Regions from separate parts of the Luteibacter pinisoli genome, predicted to be linked through region 1. Evidence: predicted binding sites of a transcription regulator. Region 1 holds the regulator's gene; the other holds the start of a gene.
The links. The regulator FliA, encoded in region 1, starts transcription of late flagellar genes. The targets are predictions, from matches to a motif close to TAAAGTTTNNCNNNCNNNGGCCGATAA.
Positions count from the first base shown of each region.

Region 1 (11,011 bases):
CATCCTCGCGATCAACATGCTGGGTGGCTTCTTCATCGGCATGTTCCAGCATGGCCTGTCGGCTAGCGAAGCGGCCCGTACCTACACGCTGCTGACCATCGGTGACGGCCTCGTCGCCCAGGTGCCCGGCCTGATGCTCTCCATCGCCACGGCGGTGATCGTCACCCGCGTGTCCAAGTCGCAGGAGATGGGCAAGCAGGTGTTCGGCCAGCTGTTTGCGCAGCCGAAGGCGCTGGGCGTGGCCGCGGCGGTGCTCGGCGTCATGGGCCTGATCCCGGGCATGCCGAATATTCCGTTCCTCCTGCTGGCGGGCATCGCCGGCTTCGCCGCGTTCAAGCTGCACCAGGGCAAGCAGGCGCCAGCGACCGGCACGCCGGGCGCGCCGGGCACCGAGCTTGCCGCGCTGGAGGCCGCGCCGCCGGCCGAGCGCCTCGAACTGTCGTGGGAAGACGTGGCCCAGGTGGACACCATCGGCCTCGAAGTCGGCTACCGCCTGATCCCGCTGGTGGACAAGGCGCAGGGCGGCGAACTCATGGCCCGCATCAAGTCCGTGCGGCGCAAGCTGTCCCAGGAGCTGGGCTTCCTGGTGCCGTCCGTGCACATCCGCGACAACCTCGACCTGGCACCGCATGGCTACCGCATCTCCCTGATGGGCGTGCCCATGGGCGAGGCCGAGATCCATACCGAGCGCATGCTCGCGATCGACCCGGGCCGGGTGCACGGCACCATCAACGGTATCGCCACGCGCGACCCGGCCTTTGGCCTGGACGCGGTGTGGATCGAGCCGGGCATGCGCGAACACGCGCAGACGCTGGGCTACACCGTGGTCGACCCGGCCACCGTCATCGCGACGCACCTGTCGCACATCCTGCAAAACCACGCCCACGAACTCATTGGCCACCAGGACGTCCAGCAGCTGCTCGACCGCCTGGCCCAGCAGACCCCTAAGCTGGTGGAAGACCTGGTACCCAAGCGCCTGTCGCTTGGCGCCGTGGTCAAGGTGCTGCAGAACCTGCTGGCCGAGCGCGTGCCCATCCGCAACTTCCGCGGCATCGTCGAATCGCTGGCGGAGCATGCGGGGCAGAGCCAGGATCCGGGCGTGCTCGCCGCCGCGGTGCGCGTCACCCTCGGTCGCCAGATCGTCCAGGAAATCGCCGGCCTGGGTTCGGAAGTGCCTGTCATTACTTTGGCGCCGGAGCTCGAACAGATCCTGCTGCAATCCCTGCAGGGTGGTGGCCCCGCCGGCGCGGCCGTCGAGCCGGGCCTGGCCGATCGCCTGCAGAAGAACGTCGCCGAAGCCGCGCGTCGGCAGGAAGCGGCGGGTGAACCGGCCGTGCTGCTGGTCTCGCCGGCCCTTCGTCCCTGGTTGTCGCGCTTTACGCGCCATGTGGCCCAAAACCTGCATGTACTTGCCTACAACGAGGTTCCGGATAACCGCCGCGTCAAGTTGGTGACGGCACTGGGACGCTAGACATGACGTACCGCGCGACAAGAACAGGATCGATCGCATGAAAATCAAACGATTCGTTGCTTCCGATATGCGCCAGGCCATGCGCCAGGTGCGTGACGAGCAGGGTCCGGACGCCGTGATCCTCTCCACGCGGCGCATGGACGACGGCATCGAGATCATCGCTGCGCTCGACTACGACGAGGCCCTGGTCCGCGAGGCCGGCTTTGCGTTCGACGAGCCGCAGGCGGAAGAGAAGCCCGGCATCATGCGTGCGGTGCGCGATACCCGCGAAGCCGAGCGCCTGGCCCGCGTCGACCAGGCCCGCGCCGCCACGGCCGCCGCCGTCGAGCGTGCCGCGAAGGCCGCGCCGGCCAACCCGAACGCGCCGCAGCGCCAGTCGTCCTCCGCGCTCGCCGCCAGCGTCGCCGACGTGGTGCGCGCCGCCACCGTCAGCGCGCCGCAGAACGACACCGCGGTGAACGGCATGCGCGCCGAAATCAACAACCTGCGCGAGATGCTGGAAGTGCAGCTCTCCGCGCTGGCCTGGAACCAGATGGACCGCGAGCAGCCGCTGCGCGCCCGTGTCCTTCGCGAGATGACCCGCCTCGGTATCGACGGCGACGTGGCCCGCGCCCTGTGCGCCGAACTGCCCGCGGACATGACCGTCGAGCAGGCCCGTTACCTGCCGCTGGGCATCCTCTCGCGCAACATCCGCACCAGCGGCCGCAACTTCGACACCGTCGGGGGTGGCATCACCGCCTTCGTCGGCACCACCGGCGTCGGCAAGACCACCACCATCGCCAAGCTTGCCGCCCGCGCGGTGCTGCGCCACGGGGCTTCCAACGTCGCGCTGATCAGCGCCGACCAGTACCGCATCGGTGCTGGCGCGCAGCTGGAACACTATGGGCGCCTTCTGGGCGTGCGTGTGTATAACGCCCACGACGCCGCCAGCCTGCGCACGGTGCTGCTGCAGCTGCGTGGCAAGCACACCGTACTGATCGACACCGCTGGCCTGGCCGGCAACGACCCGAAGCTGCAGCAGCAGTTCGAGACGCTGCGTGCGATGGCCGACGTCCGCGTGTGCCTGGTGCTCGCCGCCAACGCCCAGGCCCAGGCCATCGACAACGCGGTGCGCGCCTATGCGCCGCTGAAGCCGCAGAGCGCCATTCTTACCAAGCTCGACGAAACCCCGCTCCTGGGTGGCGCGCTGTCGGCGGTGATCCGCCACGGCATGCCGCTCGACTACACCACGGATGGCCAGCGCGTTCCCGAAGACATCGCCACTGCTGACGCACGCAAGCTGGTCTGCCTCGCCGCCCAGATGCTCAAGCAGCGCAACGACGAACCGGATGACGCCATACTTGCCGACCGCTTCGGCTTCGCGTCTTCACCGGCCCTGGCCTGATCGCAGATTCTGACGAACGTGACCCCGGCAACCGCATCCGCAACCTCTTTCACGGCAGTGAACTCCTTCATGACCACACACGTCGACAATTCCCAGGCCGCCACGCTTAACTGGCTAGCCGACCGCCGCCCCACGCGGAGCATCGCGATCGCGGGCGGCAAGGGCGGCGTGGGCAAGACCACGGTGGCCGTGAACCTCGGCATGGCCCTGGCCATGGGCGGGCGTGACGTCCTCCTGCTGGACGCCGACCTCGGCATGGCCAATATCGACGTGCTGCTCGGTCTGCAGCCCACGCGCCATCTCGGTCACATGCTCGAAGGCGCCTGCGCCATCGAAGACCTGGTGCTGGAAGCGCCGCATGGCCTGAAGGTGATCCCGGCCACCTCCGGTACCCGCCGCATGGCCCAGCTGCCGAACATCGAGCATGCCGCCGTCATCCGCGCCTTCGACGAATACCCGCTGGCGCCGGAGTACCTGATTGTCGACACCGCCGCGGGCATCTCCGATAGCGTGTCGATGTTTGCCGCCGCCTCCGACGAGGTCGTGGTGGTGGTCTGCGACGAGCCGGCCTCGCTCACCGACGCCTACGCACTCATCAAGGTGCTGTCGCGCGAATTCGCGGTGAACCGCTTCCGCATCGTGGCCAACATGGTTCGCCACGCGCAGGAAGGCCGCCAGCTGTTCGAAAAGCTCTCCCGGGTGACCAATCGGTTCCTCGATGTGTCCCTGGATTTCATGGGCATGGTTCCGCACGACGAGTACCTGCGCCAGGCCATCCGCCGCCAGTCGGCGGTGGTCGAAGCCTGGCCCAGCAGCCGTTCGGCGGTGGGATTCAAGAATATGGCCAGGTCGGTCGATACATGGGGTGAACCCGAACCCCGTGGTCAGGGTCGGATCGGCTTTTTTGCCGGCCGCGAGCACGTGGGGGGAGGGCTGCCGTTGTGAGCGTCGCGAGCGAATACCTTGAAATCACTAAGGTTCCGGCCGATCAACTGGTAAAAACGCACGCGCCGCTGGTGCGCCGGATTGCCTATCACCTGATGGGCCGCCTGCCGCCCAGCGTCGATGCGAACGACCTCATGCAAGCCGGGATGATCGGCCTGCTTGAGGCGGCAAGGAACTATTCGCCGACTCGCGCGGCCAGCTTCGAAACCTATGCGGGCATCCGCATTCGTGGCGCCATGCTGGACGAACTGCGCAAGACGGACTGGACCCCGCGCTCCGTGCACCGAAAGTTGCGCGAAGTGGCGGAAGTCACCAGGCAGATCGAGAACGAAACCGGCGGCGACGCCAACGACGTGGAAGTGATGAAGCGTCTTGGCATCGATGCCATGGAGTACAACCAGATCCTGGCCGACGCGGCGAGTGCGCGGTTGCTGAGCCTGACGGCGCCGGAAGGCGACGAAGGTTTCGCGATCGACGTGGCCGACCCGGACGCCGCGGGCCCGGACGGCCTGTTCGAAAAAGACGGCCTGCGCCATGCGCTCGCCGACTCGATCGACGGGCTTCCCGAGCGCGAAAAGCTGGTGATGTCGCTGTACTACGATGAAGAACTCAACCTGAAGGAAATCGGTGCGGTGTTGGGAGTGAGCGAATCGCGCGTGTGCCAGATCCATGGCCAGGCCCTGATCCGACTCCGTGCACGCATGTCAGGTTGGAAAGACAAACACTAAGAACGACGCGGCAGTAAGGCGGAGAACGTTTTGGACAAGAACATGAAAATCCTCGTGGTGGACGATTTCTCCACCATGCGGCGCATCGTCCGTAACCTGCTGGTGGAGCTGGGTTTCACCAACACGCTCATCCAGGAAGCGGAAGACGGCAACGCGGCGCTGGCGCTGCTGCGCTCGCAGCCCATCGACCTGGTGGTCACCGACTGGAACATGCCGAACATGACCGGCATCGACCTGTTGCGTGCCATTCGTGCCGACGCCGCGCTGAAGAAGCTGCCGGTGCTGATGGTCACGGCCGAGAACAACCGCGACCAGATCATCGCAGCCGCGCAGAGCGGCGTGAATGGTTACGTCGTGAAGCCGTTCACGGCCGTCACGCTGAAGGAAAAGCTCGACAAGATCTTCGAACGACTCGCTGCGGCCGCGGGCTAAGGGACTGACCATGAACACGATGATTTCCGCTGGCCAGGACGTGGCCCCCGAACTGCGCGAGCTGCTCGACGCCGACGATAGCGTGGCTTTTGAAAAGGCGCTCGACAGCCTTATCCGCAGCCGCGAGCAGCACCTGTTCATGGCGCTGGGCCACCTGGCGCGCGACCTCCACGAATCCGCCCGCCGCCTTGCCGCCGATATCTCCAGCGAAGGCATCCCGGGCACGATGAGTGACGCGCGCAAGCACCTGCGTGACGTGCTCGAAATGAGTTCGCAGGCGGCCCACCGCACGCTGGATTTCAGCGACAAGTTGCGCCCGCAGGCGCAGGCCCTGGCGAAAGAGGCCGACGAGCTGCTCGTGCTCGACCAGGCCGACCCCGTCTTCAACGTCAACGCGACGGCCCTGGCCGTGCGCGTGGGCGATTTCGCGCAGAGCTGCGACATCGGCTTCGGCGAAATGGTCGAAGCGCAGTCCTGGCAGGATCTGTCCGGCCAGCGCGTCGCCCAGGTCGAAGCCTTCATGGCCAAGGTCGAGTCCTCGCTGATCGAGCTGGTGCGCCTCACCGGTTCGCTCGCGGGTGGCAACACGCCGGCCGCGGACAAGGTCAGCCAGGACGAAGTGGATCGCCTCCTCAGCGAATTCGGGTTCTGAGCCCGGCATGAGCGTGGAGCTGGACAACGAGCTGCTCAACGTCTTCCTGATCGAGGCGCGCGAACTGCTCGAGACCCTGGGCGAACAGCTCGTGGACCTCGAGGCCTCGCCGGAAGACAGCGAGCTCCTGAACGCGGTATTCCGTGCGTTCCATACCGTAAAGGGCGGTGCGGGCTTCCTTGGCCTGAACGCCATGGTGGAACTGTGCCACCGCGCGGAAGACCTGCTCAACGAGGCGCGTAACGGCGCCATCGTCCTCAACGCCGGCCTGATGGACGCGTTGCTGGAGTCGCTCGACCTGCTCAACGACATGATGCGCGCGGCCGACGCCGGTGTACCCGCCGAGCCCGCGCCGCGTTCACTGCTTGATCGCCTGGTGATCCCGGGTCGTGCCGCTTCTGCCGCGCCGGTGGCCCTGGCGGTGCCAATCAGCGCCCCACGCCAGCCGGCGCCCGCCGCGGCGCCGGCGAAGCCTTACGATCCGATCGAAGACGAATTCGAGGCCCTGCTCGACGCCGCGCGCGCCGACCGGGCGCCCGCGCCGGCATCCACCGGCACCATTTCCGACGACGAATTCGAATCGCTGCTGGATTCGCTTTACGGCACGGCCGCTCCCGGCGCGTCCATCGACGCCGATGTGCCCAGCGCATCGGTTGCCGATGCGCCCGCGGCGGCCGACAGCAACGCCATCAGCGATGACGAGTTCGAAGCCCTGCTGGACCAGCTCTACGGTACGGCTGCGCCGGGTGACGCCGAACTGCCGACGCAGGCCGCTCCCGTCGCCGTTGCTGTTGCCGAGCCAGTCGCGCCGGCCGTGGCACCGATTGCCGCGCCGGTGGCTGAAAAGCCCAAAGCGGCTAGCGCGCCGAGCGAAAAGCGCCAGCCGGCCGCTGCCGCCGATACCACCGTGCGCGTTGATACCCATCGCCTCGACAGCCTTGTCGACGCCGCGGGTGAGCTCGTGCTGGTGCGTAATCGCCTGACCAATCTCGCACCCCGCGGCACCAACGACCCGATGGAACGCGCCATCGGTGAGCTGGAGCGCGTGGCGGAAGACCTGCAGAACGCCGTGCTGCGCATGCGCATGCAGCCGGTGGGCAAGCTGTTCTCGCGGTTCCCGCGCATCGTGCGCGACCTGGCCCGCCAGCTCGGCAAAGAGATTGAGCTCGTCACCGAAGGCGAAGACACCGATATCGACCGCACCGTGGTGGAGGCCCTGGCCGATCCCCTGGTGCATCTGCTGCGCAACGCCGTGGACCACGGCATCGAAATGCCTGACGTCCGCGAAGACGCGGGCAAGTCGCGTTCCGGCACCGTGCGCCTCGCGGCCGGCCAGTACGGCGACCGCATCGTCATCACCGTCACCGATGACGGCAAGGGGATGGACCCGGAAGTCCTGCGCCGCAAGGCGGTCGAGAAGGGCCTGATGGATGAAGAGCAGGCCGCTCGCCTCGACGAGCGCGAATGCTACGAAATCGTCTTCCGCCCCGGGTTCTCCACCGCCAGCCAGGTCTCGGATATTTCCGGCCGCGGCGTCGGCATGGACGTGGTGAAGACAAAAATCGTTGAACTTGGCGGTACCCTGTCGATTGATTCGCGGGTGGGCCATGGCAGCACGGTGCGCCTCTCGGTGCCGCTGACGCTCGCGATCCTGCGCGTGCTGATGGTGCGCGTGGGCAACCGCCTGCTGAGCCTGCCGATGTCCAACGTCGCCGAAGTGTTCGAGCTCGCCGAAGGCCAGGTCCAGGAACTGGACGGCCGCGTGGTGGCCGCGCACCGCAACCGCGCGCTGCCGCTGGCCGACCTCGGCAACTGGGCGGGCGCGCAGGGCAGGGGTGGACACGTCGTCGTGGTGCAGATCGGCCACCAGACGCTGGGTTGCCTCGTCGACGAAGTGCTGGGCCGTGAAGATGTGATGGCCAAGCCGCTCGGTCCCTTCCTGAAGGGCGTGCCCGGCGTGGCCGGTGCTACGATCACCGGCGATGGACGTATCTCACTCGTACTTGACCTCGCGGGCCTGGCCGATGACAGCGGCCAGGTGCTGCCCAGCCTGAGGATGGCTGTCTGATATGGATATCGTGAGCGTTGTCGGCACGATCCTGGCCTTCCTGGTCATCATCGTGGGGACCATCCTCAAGGGCTCGAGCCTCGACGCCCTGTGGAATCCTGCCGCCTTCGTCATCGTCTTCCTCGGCACCTTCGCCGCGCTGCTGGTGCAGACCCCGGGCCCCGTGCTCAAGCGCGCCTGGGCCATGCTGCCGTGGGTGTACCGGCCACCCGATATCGAATCCGAGAATCTCGTCACCCGCATCGTCGGGTGGAGCGAGATCTCACGACGCACGGGCCTGCTGGGCCTGGAGCCCGCCATCGAGCGCGAACAGGACCCCTTCATCCGCAAGGGGCTTCAGCTTTTGGTGGATGGCACGGAGCCGGACGCCATGCGTTCCGTGCTCGAGGTGGAAGTGTTCACCCGCGAACACATCGACATCGAAGCGGCCAAGGTGTTCGAGAACGCCGGCGCGTATTCGCCGACCATGGGCATCATCGGCGCCGTCATGGGCCTGATGGCCGTGATGCAGAACCTCGCCGATCCCAGCAAGCTGGGCCATGGCATCGCCGCCGCTTTCGTCGCCACGATCTACGGTATCGGCCTGGCCAACCTGCTGGCGCTGCCGATGGCGGCGCGCCTGAAAGGCCTGGCCCGCGCGCGCTCGCAGATGCGCGAAATCCTCGTCGAAGGCCTCGTCTCGATTGCCCAGGGCGATAACCCGCGGCACATCGAGAGCAAGCTGCAGGGGTTCCTGCAGTGAAGCGCCGCCATCACGAGGAACACATCAACCACGAGCGTTGGGCCATCCCCTATGGTGACCTGATCACGTTGTTGCTGGCGCTCTTCGTGGTGATGTACGCCGTGTCCGCCGTGAACGAAACCAAGTTCCGGGTGATGGCGCAATCCATCAATGAAGCCTTCAACGGCACCGGCAAGGTGATCGAGCCCACCCGCGACAGCACGCCTGCGGTGCAGGTGCCGCTGCCGAACCAGTCGCGTGCGCCGGCGGCCAGCCCGATCGCGAAGATCGACGTGCCGATTCCGCCGCGCAACCTGCCGCTGCCGGGCCACGAAGGCGCGGCCGCCGAGCGCCAGCCCGGCGAGAAGCGCCAGACGGCGCCGGCCGACAATGCCTCCGTGGGCAAGGTCGAGCAGCCCAGCCTCAGCCAGATTTCCGACGAAGTGCAGCGCGCGATGAAGCCGCTGATCGACAAGAGCCTCGTGAGCGTGCGGCAGACGCCGGACTGGCTTGAAATCGAAGTGCGCACCGACATCCTGTTCCCGGTGGGCGTGGCGAAGCTGCAGCCGGCCGCGCAGGACGTGCTGCGCAAGCTAGCCGGCATCCTCGCGCCGTTCCCCAACACCATGCGTGTCGAGGGCTACACCGACAACACGCCGATCGCGACGTCCACGTTCCCGTCCAACTGGGAGCTGTCGGCAGCGCGTGCGGCCACCGTGGCCCGCCTGCTCACCGAGCAGGGCGTGGACCCGCACCACGTCGGCATCATGGGCTTCGGCGAATTTCGTCCCACGGTATCCAACGCGACCGACGAAGGGCGCAACCGTAACCGCCGCGTGCTCATCGTCGTGATGGGCGACAAGGTGGAGAACACCCACGTGATCAGCGATGCCGACCGGGTCTCCGCCGCGGCAGCCGCCAGCGCACCGACGACGGGGGCACGCTGATGCAGGTCTGGGCGATATCCAACCAGAAGGGCGGCGTGGGCAAGACCACCACGGCGATGTCGCTGGGCAGCATGCTGGCCGCCGATGGCAAGCGCACGCTCCTGGTCGACATGGATCCGCATGCCTCGCTTTCGGGCTACATCGGTGTCGAGGGCGGGGCGCATGGGAGCGTCTACGACCTGTTCGGCGTCTCCAGCCTGCCGTTGCCGGTAGGCACCCTCGTGCATGCCACGCAGTGGGATCGCCTCAGCGTGCTGCCAGCGTCCGCCGCGATGATCACGCTCGATCGTCACCTCGGTACGAAGCCGGGCATGGGCCTCGTGCTCAGCCAGGCCCTCGCCGAACTGGCGCCGGATTTCGACCACGTACTGCTGGATTGCCCGCCGACCCTTGGCGTCCTGATGGTGAACGCACTGGCGGCGAGCGATCGCCTGCTCGTGCCCACGCAGACCGAGGCACTGGCCCTGGCAGGCCTGGAGCGCATGCTGCGCAGCCTCTCCATGATCGAACGGTCGCGGGGCAAGCCCATGCCGCGGACCATCGTGCCGACGCTGTACGACGCGCGCACGCATGCATCGCGCGCGTGCCTGGCCCAGTTGCGCGAAAAATACGAGGGGATCGTCAGCGAGGCGGTCATCCCCACCGATACACAGATTCGGGAAGCCAGCGCGGCGGGCGTGCCGCTCGCCTCGTGGCCGGCGTCCCGTCGCGGCGGCCAGGCCTATCGCCAGCTGCTGGCGGAACTGCTGGCGATGTCCTCGTCGTCCGTGACGGACGCCGCCGCATGATCGGCAACATGAGCGACGCCGAGCAGATCGTCGCCGGCTACCTGGCCGAACTGCTGACGCCCGCGCCTGTCACCGCGGACGCCTCACCCGCGCAGGTGACCGTCGTCGCCATCGAATCCTGGCGGAACACGGCAGCGCAGCCTGCGCCTGAAACGCCGACGGTGCCGCCGCGTTACCTGCTGTGCGTCGCCGCCGGCGTCCGCGTCGCCGTGTCGATGGCGGATGTCACGCACATGCTGCCGATGCCGCCGTTGACGCCGCCACGTAACGCGAGCCCGATTTGCCTGGGCCGCTGGCGCCATCCGAGTGGCGAGGCCCGTGTCGCCGATCTCGCGGCGATCCTTTCGCCCGACATGGCGGGCGCGCCCGCGCCGACGCTGGTGCTGCTCGGCGACCGCCGCTGGGCGCTCGCGTGCGAAGTCACCGACGAACCCGTCGAGATCGACGCGGCCCACGTGCAGTGGCGTGATGGCGCGACCACGCGCCCGTGGCTGGCGGGCATGTCCAAAGAACCGCGCTGTGGTGTCATCGGCACCGCGGCATTGATTGCATGGCTGGAACAGGAACTTGGCCCGTGAGTGATAGCAAACGCGAAGGCCGCGACCTCTGGCTCGGCTTCTCCCTCAAAGGGCAGCGCTACGCGGTGTCCCTGGCCGCCGTGCGCGAAGTGATCCGCCCCGGCGACATCACGCCGGTGCCGGGTGCGCCGACCGACGTCCTGGGTATCGTCAACCTGCGCGGGCAGATCGTGCCGGTGCTGGACGGCCGCCGTCGCTTCGGCCTCGATGGCCAGGTGGCGGTGGAGGAACTCGACGCGCAGCGCGTCATCGTGTTCGACGATTCCGGCACCACCGTCGGCCTGCGCATCGACGTCA
Region 1 is NZ_CP041046.1:3,431,088-3,442,098, reverse strand. It holds gene flhA (flagellar biosynthesis protein FlhA) at 1-1,471, shown strand, start outside; gene flhF (flagellar biosynthesis GTPase FlhF) at 1,509-2,855, shown strand; gene FIV34_RS15625 (MinD/ParA family protein) at 2,925-3,800, shown strand; gene FIV34_RS15620 (RNA polymerase sigma factor FliA) at 3,797-4,528, shown strand; gene cheY (chemotaxis response regulator CheY) at 4,559-4,960, shown strand; gene FIV34_RS15610 (protein phosphatase CheZ) at 4,971-5,612, shown strand; gene FIV34_RS15605 (chemotaxis protein CheA) at 5,620-7,680, shown strand; gene FIV34_RS15600 (flagellar motor protein) at 7,682-8,422, shown strand; gene motD (flagellar motor protein MotD) at 8,419-9,348, shown strand; gene FIV34_RS15590 (ParA family protein) at 9,348-10,136, shown strand; gene FIV34_RS15585 (hypothetical protein) at 10,133-10,714, shown strand; gene FIV34_RS15580 (chemotaxis protein CheW) at 10,711-11,011, shown strand, end outside.

Region 2 (11,011 bases), 2.1 Mb from region 1:
ATCGACACCAGCAGTACCGGGTCGGGCGCTTTGGTGGTGGTCTGTGCGGGGTGGGTGGCACACCCGGCAAGGACGAGGAGGAAAAACGCCGTGAAAAGGCGTGGCAGGCGGGGAAACGTGGCATTCATGGGCGGACGCGTAGGCTCTGGTACTAAGCAATCCGCCCATGATGGACGAGTCACATGACCAACGCATCACGCAAGTTCATGCTCTCCCTTCTTGCCGTCGTACCCGTCCTTGCGTTCGCGCAGGCCGCGCCGCAGCCGGCCGCCGCGCCGAAGCCCGCGCCGCGCCCCAAGGTGTACACGCCGGTGCAGAGCCCCAGCCAGCGCTGGCAGCAGCAGTCCAGCCAGCAGCAGCTGATCAATCGGCAGAACCAGAACGCGGTGCAGGAGCAGCTGCGCCAGAACAACCTGAATAACCAGGCGAACAGTGCGACGGACCCGGCCATGCGCACACAGCTGAATAACGCCAACCAGTCGCAGCAACAGCAGTACCGCGCGCGCCAGGACGCCGCCGCCCGGCAGTACCAGGACAAGCAGACGGTCCAGCCGGCGCCGGCCACCACCCGATAAGGGCAAGGTGTACCAACGTGTTGCGACGCACATGGCCCGCAAGGGCCGGGCGGCTCATAATCGGGGATTCGCTTCCACACCCCTACGGAGCTTCCGATGACGGCCGCCACGCGCATCGACACCACTCGCCTTGTTCGCGCCCCGCGCGGTGCCGAACTCACCTGCAAGAGCTGGCTGACGGAAGCCCCCTTCCGCATGCTGCAGAACAACCTCGACCCGGAAGTGGCTGAAAACCCGGCCGAGCTCGTGGTCTATGGCGGCATCGGCCGCGCCGCGCGTAACTGGGAGTGCTTCGACGCCATCCTGCGCAGCCTGCGCGAGTTGCGCGACGACCAGACCCTGCTCATCCAGTCCGGCAAGCCCGTGGGCGTGTTCCCCTCGCACCCGGACGCGCCGCGCGTGCTGCTGGCCAACTCCAACCTGGTCCCGGCTTGGGCCAACTGGGAGCACTTCAACGAGCTCGATCGCAAGGGCCTGATGATGTACGGCCAGATGACGGCCGGCTCGTGGATTTACATCGGCTCGCAGGGCATCGTGCAGGGTACGTACGAAACCTTCGTGGAAATGGGCCGTCAGCATTACGGCGGCAGCCTGGCCGGCCGCTGGATTCTCACCGCGGGCCTGGGTGGCATGGGCGGCGCCCAGCCGCTGGCCGCCAGCCTCGCCGGGGCCAGCTCGCTGACCATCGAGTGCCAGCAGAGCCGCATCGATTTCCGCCTGAAAACCCGCTACGTCGACGAACAGGCGACTGACCTGGACGACGCGCTGGCCCGCCTGGAGCGCTACGGCAAGGAAGGTCGTGCCGTCTCCGTGGCCCTGCTCGGCAACGCGGCCGATGTCCTGCCCGAGCTGGTCCGCCGCGGCGTTCGCCCGGATGCGGTGACCGACCAGACCAGCGCCCACGACCCGGTGAACGGCTACCTGCCGTCCGGCTGGACGGTGGACGAGTGGTTCGAGCGTCGCAAGAGCGATCCGGCCGGTACCTCGAAGGCGGCCAAGGCCTCCATGCGCCGCCACGTGGAGGCCATGCTGGCCTTCCACGCCCAGGGCGTGCCGACCTTCGACTATGGCAACAACATCCGCCAGATGGCCAAGGACGAAGGCCTGGCCGAGGCATTTGCCTTCCCCGGATTCGTACCCGCCTTCGTCCGCCCGCTGTTCTGCCGTGGCGTGGGCCCGTTCCGTTGGGTGGCGCTCTCCGGCGACCCCGAAGACATCTACAAGACGGACGCCAAGGTGAAGGAGCTGATCCCCGACGACCCGCACCTGCACCGCTGGCTGGACATGGCCCGCGAGCGGATCAGCTTCCAGGGCCTGCCGGCGCGCATCTGCTGGGTGGGCCTCGGCCAGCGCCATCGCCTGGCGCTGGCGTTCAACGAGATGGTCCGCAACGGGGAGCTGAAGGCGCCCATCGTCATCGGCCGCGACCACCTGGACTCCGGCTCCGTGGCTAGCCCCAATCGCGAAACCGAAGCCATGCGCGACGGTAGCGACGCCGTCAGCGACTGGCCGCTGCTCAACGCCATGCTCAACGTGGCCGGTGGCGCCACGTGGGTCAGCCTGCACCACGGCGGTGGCGTCGGCATGGGTTACAGCCAGCACAGCGGCGTGGTGATCGTGGCCGACGGCACCGATGAAGCCGACAAGCGCCTGGGCCGCGTGCTGTGGAACGACCCGGGCACCGGCGTCATGCGCCATGCCGACGCCGGCTACGACGACGCCATTGCCTGCGCGAAGGAGCAGGGCCTTGACCTGCCCATGCTCCGCTAAGCGGCCTTAGCGGCCGTTGGCCCAGGTCGCCGTGTACATGTCGGGATAGATCCGCTCGAGGGCCAGCACCTTCGGGCGGTCGTTGAAGACGATGTACATGGCGTCCGGGTTCAGGTGCATGTAGTCCTGGTGCTCGCCCTCGGCCTGCCAGAAGCCCTTCAGCGGCACCACCTGGGTCACGATCGGGCTGCTGAAGGCGTGGGCCGCGCTCAGCTGGGCCACGTAGGCCTTCGCGACCTTCTCCTGCTCCGGCGTGGCGTAGAACACCGCCGAGCGGTACTGGGTGCCCATGTCCGGGCCCTGGCGGTTCAGGGTCGTCGGGTCCATGGCCACCGAGAAGAACACCTGCAGCAGCTGGCCGTAGCTCACCTGGCCTGGGTCGTACGTGACCCGCACGGACTCGGCGTGGCCGGTGTCGCCATCGCTGACGTCATCGTAGTTGGCATGGGCCGCGTCGCCGCCGGTATAGCCGGCGCGCACGCTTTTCACGCCCTTCACATGCTGGAAGACACCCTCCACGCCCCAGAAGCATCCGCCCGCGAACACGGCGGTGGCTTCGCCGGGCGCCCGGGTGGCGTCCACGGCGGGGGCTGGCAGCTTCAGGCCTTCGTCGCGGGCGGAGGCGGACGAGCAGGCGGCAAGGGCGGTGAACACAAGCGGGAACAGGATCGGGCGGCGCATGGCGGTTCTCCGAAGGGTACGTGCCAGTAGACCGGGGGCGGCATGGTTTTATTACAGCGCCCGCCCTACAGTACGCCGCCCCGCGGCCGATACATTCCGAACGACGGTGGGGTTCCCAGCGAGAGGAGGCACGGGAAGGTGGCGTACGACCTGGTAGAGCGACGTGTGGCCGTGATCGATCTGCAGATCGGCATGTTCGTCAGTCGCCTGGATTGCGAGTGGTCCGATACGCCGTTCCCGTTGCAGGGAGTGCCGGTCACGTCGCGCGAGGACATCGACAACCTCGCCAAATTCTGCAAGCACGTGTTCGTGGACACGCAGCGCCAGGTGGCGGCGTCGCGGCTGGCGCCGGCGTCCGTGGTCACGGGCGGCAGCGCGCGCCCGGCACCCGCGCGTCCCGCCGTGAACACCCGCCTGGTCACCCAGCACGCCTACACCGATACCGCCTCGTTCGACGACGAAATGCCCCGTGCGCGCGAAGCCTTCGACACCGTGTCGCACTTCGCCGAGCAGATGGTGGCCGACATCGAAGCGGGCAAGACGATTGATCCGCAGGCGCTCGAAGCGGCCGTGCGGCCGATGGTCGCCAGCGTCCTGCGCAGCGGCGATGCGTTTTTCTGGATTGAAAGCCTGCGCCGCCACGACAGTTACAGCTTCCGGCATGCCGTTGGCTGCAGCACCCTGGCGGCCTCGTTCGGCCGGCACATGGGCTTCAACGGTGAGGCCATCGTCAGCCTGGCGGCCGGCGGCCTGCTGATGGACGTGGGCAAGGCCCAGCTGCCCAAGGAGATGCTTGAGCGCCAGGGCCCATTGAATGACGCCGAATGGGATCTCGCCCGGCACCATGTGGAGGAGGGCGGCGCCATCCTCGATACCGCCGGGGTGACGGACCAGGAAGTGCGCGACATGGTGCTCACCCATCACGAGCGCTACGACGGCACGGGCTACCCCTCCGGGCTGGCCGGCACCGCCATTCCGCTGGCGGGACGCATGGCCGCCATCATCGACACCTACCACGCGATGTGCACGCCGCGCCCGTACCGGCCGGCGGTCTCCCAACACCTCGCCCTGCGCCAGCTGTACCAGGGCCGCGACCGTGAGTTCCAGGGCGAGCTGGTTGAACAGTTCCAGGCCTGCCTCGGCGTTTACCCCACCGGTACCCTGGTGGAGCTGAACACCGGCGAGGTGGCCGTGGTCATGGTGCAGAACCAGTCGCGGCGCCTGCAGCCGCGCGTGGCGATCATGACCAACGCCGAGAAGAGCCATCTCGACGACTTCCGCATCATCGACCTGATGCGCCAGGCCGAGGGCGTGCATCGCGAGATCCAGCGCACGCTCCCCGCGGGCAGCTACGACATCGACCCTTCCGAGTACTTCCTGGCATGAGTGAGCGCGCCCACATCCTGCCTGCGTTGCAGGGCAGCCTCGACCGCGCCCGGAACGAATCCGGCCTGTGCGCGTTGTTGGTGGTGCGCCTGCGCGGGATGCGCGAGGCGCAGCTGCGCTACGGCTACGCCTTCGGTGACGACATCATGCTGGCGGCGCGCGAACGCATCGCCTCGGTGCTGCGCCATTTCGATACCGTCTATCTGGCGGGCGACGACAGCTTCGTGGTGGTGCTTCCGAGCATCCGTAACCGCACGCACGCACTGCTGGCCGCCACCCGCATCGTCGGCTCGTTCGACGACACGCCACTGATCCACGGTGACCGTAACTGGCACGGCCGCGCCATCGTCGGCGTCGCCCTGTGCCCCGACCACGGCACCGCCGCCGAGCTGCTGTTTCGCCGGGCGGAACTGGCCCACGATGAGGCCCTGCGCGTCGGCGAACCGTTCGCCATCTACCAGCCGGAAGTGACCCCGGTGGAAATCCTCTACGGCGAGCTGCGCGACGATATCGCCGCCAACAAGCTCGACGTGGTGTTCCAGCCCCTGTACGACCTCCGCCGCGGCGAGATCGTCAGCGTGGAATCGCTGGCGCGCTGGACGACCAGCGCGTTTGGCGTGGTGCCGCCGTCCGATTTCGTGCCCTTCGCCGAACGCAGTGACCTCATCGTCCCGCTGACCCGCTGGAGCCTCAACGCCTCGCTGCGGCACGCCGCGGCGTTGCATCGCGGCGGCTGCCCCCTCGATGTCGCGATCAACCTTTCACCGCGCGTGTTCGCGGAGCAGGGCTTTGCCGAGCAGCTGCTCGGCGCGCTGGAAATCTGGGGCGTGCCGCCGGAAGCCACCATCGTCGAGATCACCGAGACCGCGCTGCTCACCGACATGGACATGAGCGTGCGCGTGCTTCGCCGCCTGCGTGATTGCGGCGTGCGCGTGGCCATCGACGATTTCGGCACCGGCTACGCTTCGTTCGCGTACCTGCGGCATTTCCCGGCCACCGAGCTGAAGATCGACCGCAGCTTCGTCGACGCCATCGTCAGTGACCGTCGCACCGAGCAGGTGGTGCGCGCCATGGTGGAAGTGGCCCACCGGCTGGGTCTGGAAGCCGTGGCCGAAGGCGTGGAGAACGAAGAGACCCTGCGCCGGCTGGTGGAGATGGACTGCGATATCGTCCAGGGCTACCACATCGGCCATCCGATGCCGGCCGAAGCATTCGTCGCCGAGCGCCTCGCCGCCGCCTCGATGGTCTGACGCTCGCTCGCCGTTAGCGGCTGAGTGCCAGGTAACGGTGGTGCATGCGTTGCACCTGCACCGCCAGCGCCGCCTCATCCCCCGCGTTCTCGATCACGTCATCCGCGATCGCCAGGCGCGCCTCGCGCGAGGCCTGCGCCGCGATCATCGTTCGCGCCAGCGCCTCGTCGATACCATCACGCTGCGTCAGTCGCGCGATACGTAGCTCTTCCGGCGCATCCACCACCAGCACGCGATCCACCCAGCGGTAATGCGCGTGGTTTTCCACCAGCAGCGGGATCGACAGGATGCAATACGGCCCGGTGTCGGCCGCCGCGGCATCGCGCAGCCAGGCGCGGATGCGCGGGTGGAGGATGCCTTCCAGGCGCGTGCGTGCCCCCGGGTCGGCGAACACCCGCTGGCGCATGGCGGCGCGATCCAGGCGGCCCTTGGCATCCAGCGCGTCCGCACCAAACGCGCGCGCCACTTCCGTCAGCGCATCGGAACCCGGCTCAACCACCGCGCGGGCCGCGACGTCGGCGTCGTAAGCCCGCACGCCCAGCCCCTCGAACTGCCGCTCCACCGCGCTCTTGCCCGCGGCGACGCCACCGGTGAGCGCGACGACGAAGCGGCTCATCGCAGGCCCGTCATCTGCAGGTAAGCCCCGAGGATCCGGTCACCCGCCATCAGCCAGACCCAGCCTGCCGCCGCGATATACGGGCCGAACGGGATGGGGACATCACGCTGGTGCTTGAAGAACAGCATCATCGAGCCGCCCACGATGGCGCCGATAAACGACGACAGCATGATGATCGGCAGCAGGGCGACTGGGCCCATCCACGCGCCGAGGGCCGCCAGCAGCTTGAAGTCGCCAAAGCCCATGCCCTCCTTGCCCGTGAGCAGGCGGAAGGCCTGGTACACCGACCAGAGGCTGAGGTAGCCGATGAGTGCGGCGAGGATGGCGGCCGGTGGCGACACGGGGAGCGGCTGCCAGCCCGGGATCAGGGTCAGGCCGAGGCCGATCCACAGCAGCGGGTAGTTCAGTTCATCCGGGAGCAGCTGCGTGCGTGCATCGATACCGGAGAGGGCGATAAGGAACCAGGTGAACACCAGCGCCGCGAGGGCGCCCGCGGTGGGGCCGAAGCGCCACACCACCGCCGCGCTGGCCAACCCCGAGAGCAGTTCCACCAGCGGATACTGCTTCGAAATGGGTTCGCGACAATAGCGGCAGCGGCCGCGCAGCAGCAGCCAGCCCAGCACCGGGATGTTGTCGTGCGCCGCCAGCGGATGCTTGCACTTCGGGCAATGCGAGCCTTCGACCACCACGCCCGGCGGCCGGACTTCGTCGACCTCCGGCAGGTCCAGCACCTCGCGCGCCTGGCGGCGCCAGTCGGCCTGCATGCGTGCGGGCACGCGCAGGATCACCACGTTGAGGAAGCTGCCGACGAGGAGGCCGAGGACGCCGGCGACGGCCACCCAGAGGGCGAGGGGCAAATCAGACATGGAAAATCCGTGATTCCAAGAAAAAACCCTTCGCCTGCGAAGGCGAAGGGTTCCTATTGTGCCTTGGGGCAGGGCGGTACGGTCAGACCGTGCCGGCCAGCTTGAAGATCGGCAGGTACAGCGAGATCACCATGCCGCCGACGAGGACGCCGAGGATTACCATGATGAACGGCTCGAGCAGGCTGCTCAGCGTGTCCACCGCGGTGTTGACCTCTTCCTCGTAGAACTCGGCCACCTTGAACAGCATGTGGTCGAGCGAGCCGGATTCCTCGCCGATGGCGGTCATCTGCACCACCATGTTGGGGAACAGGTTCACCTGGCGCATGGAGAGCTGGAGCTGGTGGCCGACGGAGATATCGTCGCGCATCTGCTTCACGGCTTCGCCGTAGACGATGCTGCCGGTGGCGCCCGCGACCGCATCCAGCGCTTCGACGAGGGGCACGCCCGCGTGGAAGGTGACACCGAGGGTACGGGCGAAGCGGGCGATGGCCGACTTGTGCAGGAGGTCACCGATCACCGGGATTTTCAGCGAGAAACGATCGAGGAAGTGGGCGAACTTCTGCGAGCGTTTCTTGAAGAAGATCAGGGCGAATACCGAGCCGACAATAATGCCAATGACCAGCCACCAGTACGACTGCATGAACTGCGACGCGGCCACGACAACCTGGGTGGGCGCCGGCAGCTCGGCCTTGGCTTCGGCGAAGGTCTGCTGGAACACCGGGACCACGAACAGCAGCAGGATCATCGAGACGAGCAGGGCAACGACGAGCACCATGATTGGGTAGAACAAGGCCTTCTTGATCTTGGACTTGATGCTCTCCATGCGCTCTTTATAGGTCGCGACAGTATCGAGCACCGTATCGAGCACACCGGCGGACTCGCCCGCATGGACGAGGTTACGGTAGAGCTCGTCGAACTGGACCGGATACTGGGCCAGCGCCTCGTGGAGTGCGGCGCCACCCTCGATGCTGGTTCTCACATCGACGAGGATGTTCTTGAACCGGACGTTCTTCTGGCCCTGGGCGATGATGTCAAACGCCTGCACCATGGGCACACCCGAGGCCATCATGGTGGCGATCTGGCGGCTGAAGATGGCGACGTCACGCGGTTTGACCGTGCTGCCCGCCGCGCCGAAAAGCGGCTTCGCGCGTTCACGCACCTGCTGCGGGTTCATCCCCTGGCGGCGCAGTTCGGCCTTGACGAGCGAGGCATTCTTTGCCTGCATCTCGCCCTTCATGCGCTTGCCGCGCTTGTCCAGCGCGGTCCAGTCGTACATCGTCAACTGGTTGACGGCAGCACGAGCGGCGCCGACGGCGCGCGCGTTCTTCGTAGCGGTGGCGGTAGCCATGACGCGGTGTTCCCCCCGGGTAAATTGCTGAGGAGCCCCGCCCCGCGGGCCCCCTGTCTCTTATTCTAGTGTGAAGCTTCGGTGAGCGCCTTTCTGCCGGATGGCGCACAGGATTCGTGCGCCGAAGGCCGCCAGGCGGCGTCAGTCCTTGGTGACTCGGTTGATTTCGGCGAGGCTGGTGACCCCGTTCCTGACCTTGAGCAGGGCCGACGCGCGAAGGTCGTTGACCCCCGCCTTCTTCGCCACTTCCGCGATCTGCATGGCGTTGCCCCCCTCCAGGACGATCTTCTGGATGTCTTCGAGCATAGGCATGACCTGGTAGATACCTAGGCGCCCCTTGTAGCCCTCGTTGCAGCTGTCGCAGCCGACGGCCTCATAGACCGTGATGCCGGCATCCACCTCTTCCTGGGTGAAGCCCTCGGCGAGCAGGGCGGCCGGCGGCAGGCTGATCTCGCGCTTGCAGTCGTGCAGGCGGCGGGCCAGGCGCTGGGCGATGATCAGGGTGACCGAGGAAATGATGTTGTAGGGCGCGATGCCCATGTTCATCAGTCGGGCGATGGTCTGCGGGGCGTCGTTGGTATGCAGGGTGGACAGGACCATATGGCCCGTCTGCGCCGCCTTGACCGCGATTTCGGCCGTTTCCAGGTCGCGGATTTCGCCGACCATGATCACGTCCGGATCCTGGCGCAGGAAGGAGCGCAGGGCGGCGGCGAAGGTCATGCCGCGCTTGACGTTCTGCTGGACCTGGTTGATGCCCTCGACGCGGATTTCGACCGGGTCTTCCACCGTGGAGATGTTGCGCCCCTCGGTATTCAGGATGTTCAGGGCCGTATACAGCGACACCGTCTTACCCGAGCCGGTGGGGCCGGTGACCAGCACCATGCCATAGGGCTTCTCGATGGCGTCGAGGTAGAGCTGCTTCTGGATCTCTTCGTAGCCGAGCTTGTCGATGCCCAGCTTGGCCGAGGAGCCATCCAGCACGCGCAGCACGATCTTTTCACCGAAAAGGGTGGGCAGGGTGCTGACGCGGAAGTCGATGGCGCGGGTCTTGGTCAGGTTGAGCTTGATGCGGCCATCCTGCGGCACGCGGCGCTCGGCGATATCCAGGCCGCTCATCACCTTCAGGCGCGAGGCGATGCGGGTGCCCAGCTTGATCGGTGCCGAGGCGACGATGCGCAGGATGCCGTCCATGCGCAGGCGGACGCGGTAGACGGTTTCAAAGGGCTCGAAATGGATATCCGAGGCGCCGCGCTTGATCGCGTCGACCAGGATCTTGTTGACGAACTTGACGATAGGCGCGTCGTCGTTGGCGTTCGCGTCGATGCCGGTGGTGCCGTCGCCCTCGTCGGGGCCCGCATCGAGGACAAGGTCGTCGAGGCCTCCACCGTCGAACGCGGGCACGTTGTTGTTGGCGGCGGCGAGCGCCGAATCAATGATGCGACGAAGCTGCCCGCGCTCGACCAGCACCGGCTCCACCATGTGGTTGGAGTGGAACTTGATCTCGTCCAGGGCGTGCGACTGCATCGGGTCGGCGATGCCGACGAACAGGCGCTTGCCACGCTTGAACAGGGGCAGCGCCTGATGCTTGGTGATGAGGGCTTCGGTGACCAGGTCCAGCGGCATGTTGGCGGGCAACATGTTGCCGATGTCCATCAGGGGCATGCCGAACTCGGCCGACGCCACCTGGGAGAGGCGGGGGCTATCAACCAGATGGTGGTCCACCAGCCATGCCGACAGCGACACGCGCTTCTCGGCGGAATCCTGCACGGCCTTGCGGACTTCCGCCTCGCCAAGGACGCCTTCGGTCACAAGACGCCTGGCCATGCCGGTCAGGCCCGCGAGCGTGGGCTGGTGCATCTGTGTCGCCATGGTCAGTCCGATCCCCGAGTATGGCCCTGAATCTACTCTAGAATGTGGTCTTGGTCACGTCGAATTCGTGAAATCTGCGGATTCGGGCACTGGCCCGTCCACGACGCGTGAACGATGTCTTATTATGCGTCGGCCAACGGGGACATACCTTGAGTCGTATCAGCATTATCCTGCCCGCCAAGAACGAGGCGGCCGCCCTTAAAGACCTCCTGCCACGCCTGACCGCCGCCCAGCCGGGTGCCGAGATCATCGTGGTCGACGATGGGTCCACCGACGACACCCGGGCCGTTTGCCTGGCGGCGGGGGTCCAGTGCCTGTCGTCGCCGTATTCCATGGGCAACGGAGCGGCTATCAAGCGTGGCGCCCGTGCGGCCAGCGGTGAGATTCTGGTGTTCATGGACGGAGACGGTCAGCACGACCCGGCGGATGTCGCCCGGCTGCTGGCCCGGCTGGACCAGGGCTACGACATGGTCGTGGGCGCGCGCGACTGGGAAAGCCAGGCCGGCGTCGGGCGTGGCGTCGCCAATACCGTCTACAACTGGCTGGCCAGCCGGATGACGGGGCAGGTGGTGGCGGACCTCACCTCGGGATTCCGGGTGACCCGTGCCGCCCGCTTTCGCGAGTTCCTGCACCTGCTGCCGAACGGTTTC
Region 2 is NZ_CP041046.1:1,302,712-1,313,722, forward strand. It holds partial or broken gene FIV34_RS05950 (alkaline phosphatase family protein) at 1-128, opposite strand, end outside; gene FIV34_RS05955 (hypothetical protein) at 183-575, shown strand; gene hutU (urocanate hydratase) at 672-2,345, shown strand; gene msrA (peptide-methionine (S)-S-oxide reductase MsrA) at 2,352-3,026, opposite strand; gene FIV34_RS05970 (cyclic di-GMP phosphodiesterase) at 3,165-4,412, shown strand; gene FIV34_RS05975 (putative bifunctional diguanylate cyclase/phosphodiesterase) at 4,409-5,662, shown strand; gene coaE (dephospho-CoA kinase) at 5,676-6,278, opposite strand; gene FIV34_RS05985 (prepilin peptidase) at 6,275-7,144, opposite strand; gene FIV34_RS05990 (type II secretion system F family protein) at 7,227-8,492, opposite strand; gene pilB (type IV-A pilus assembly ATPase PilB) at 8,634-10,361, opposite strand; gene FIV34_RS06000 (glycosyltransferase family 2 protein) at 10,511-11,011, shown strand, end outside.
Region 2: a site for FliA is predicted at 3,093-3,119, ahead of FIV34_RS05970 (cyclic di-GMP phosphodiesterase). Genes of this name have one in related genera too.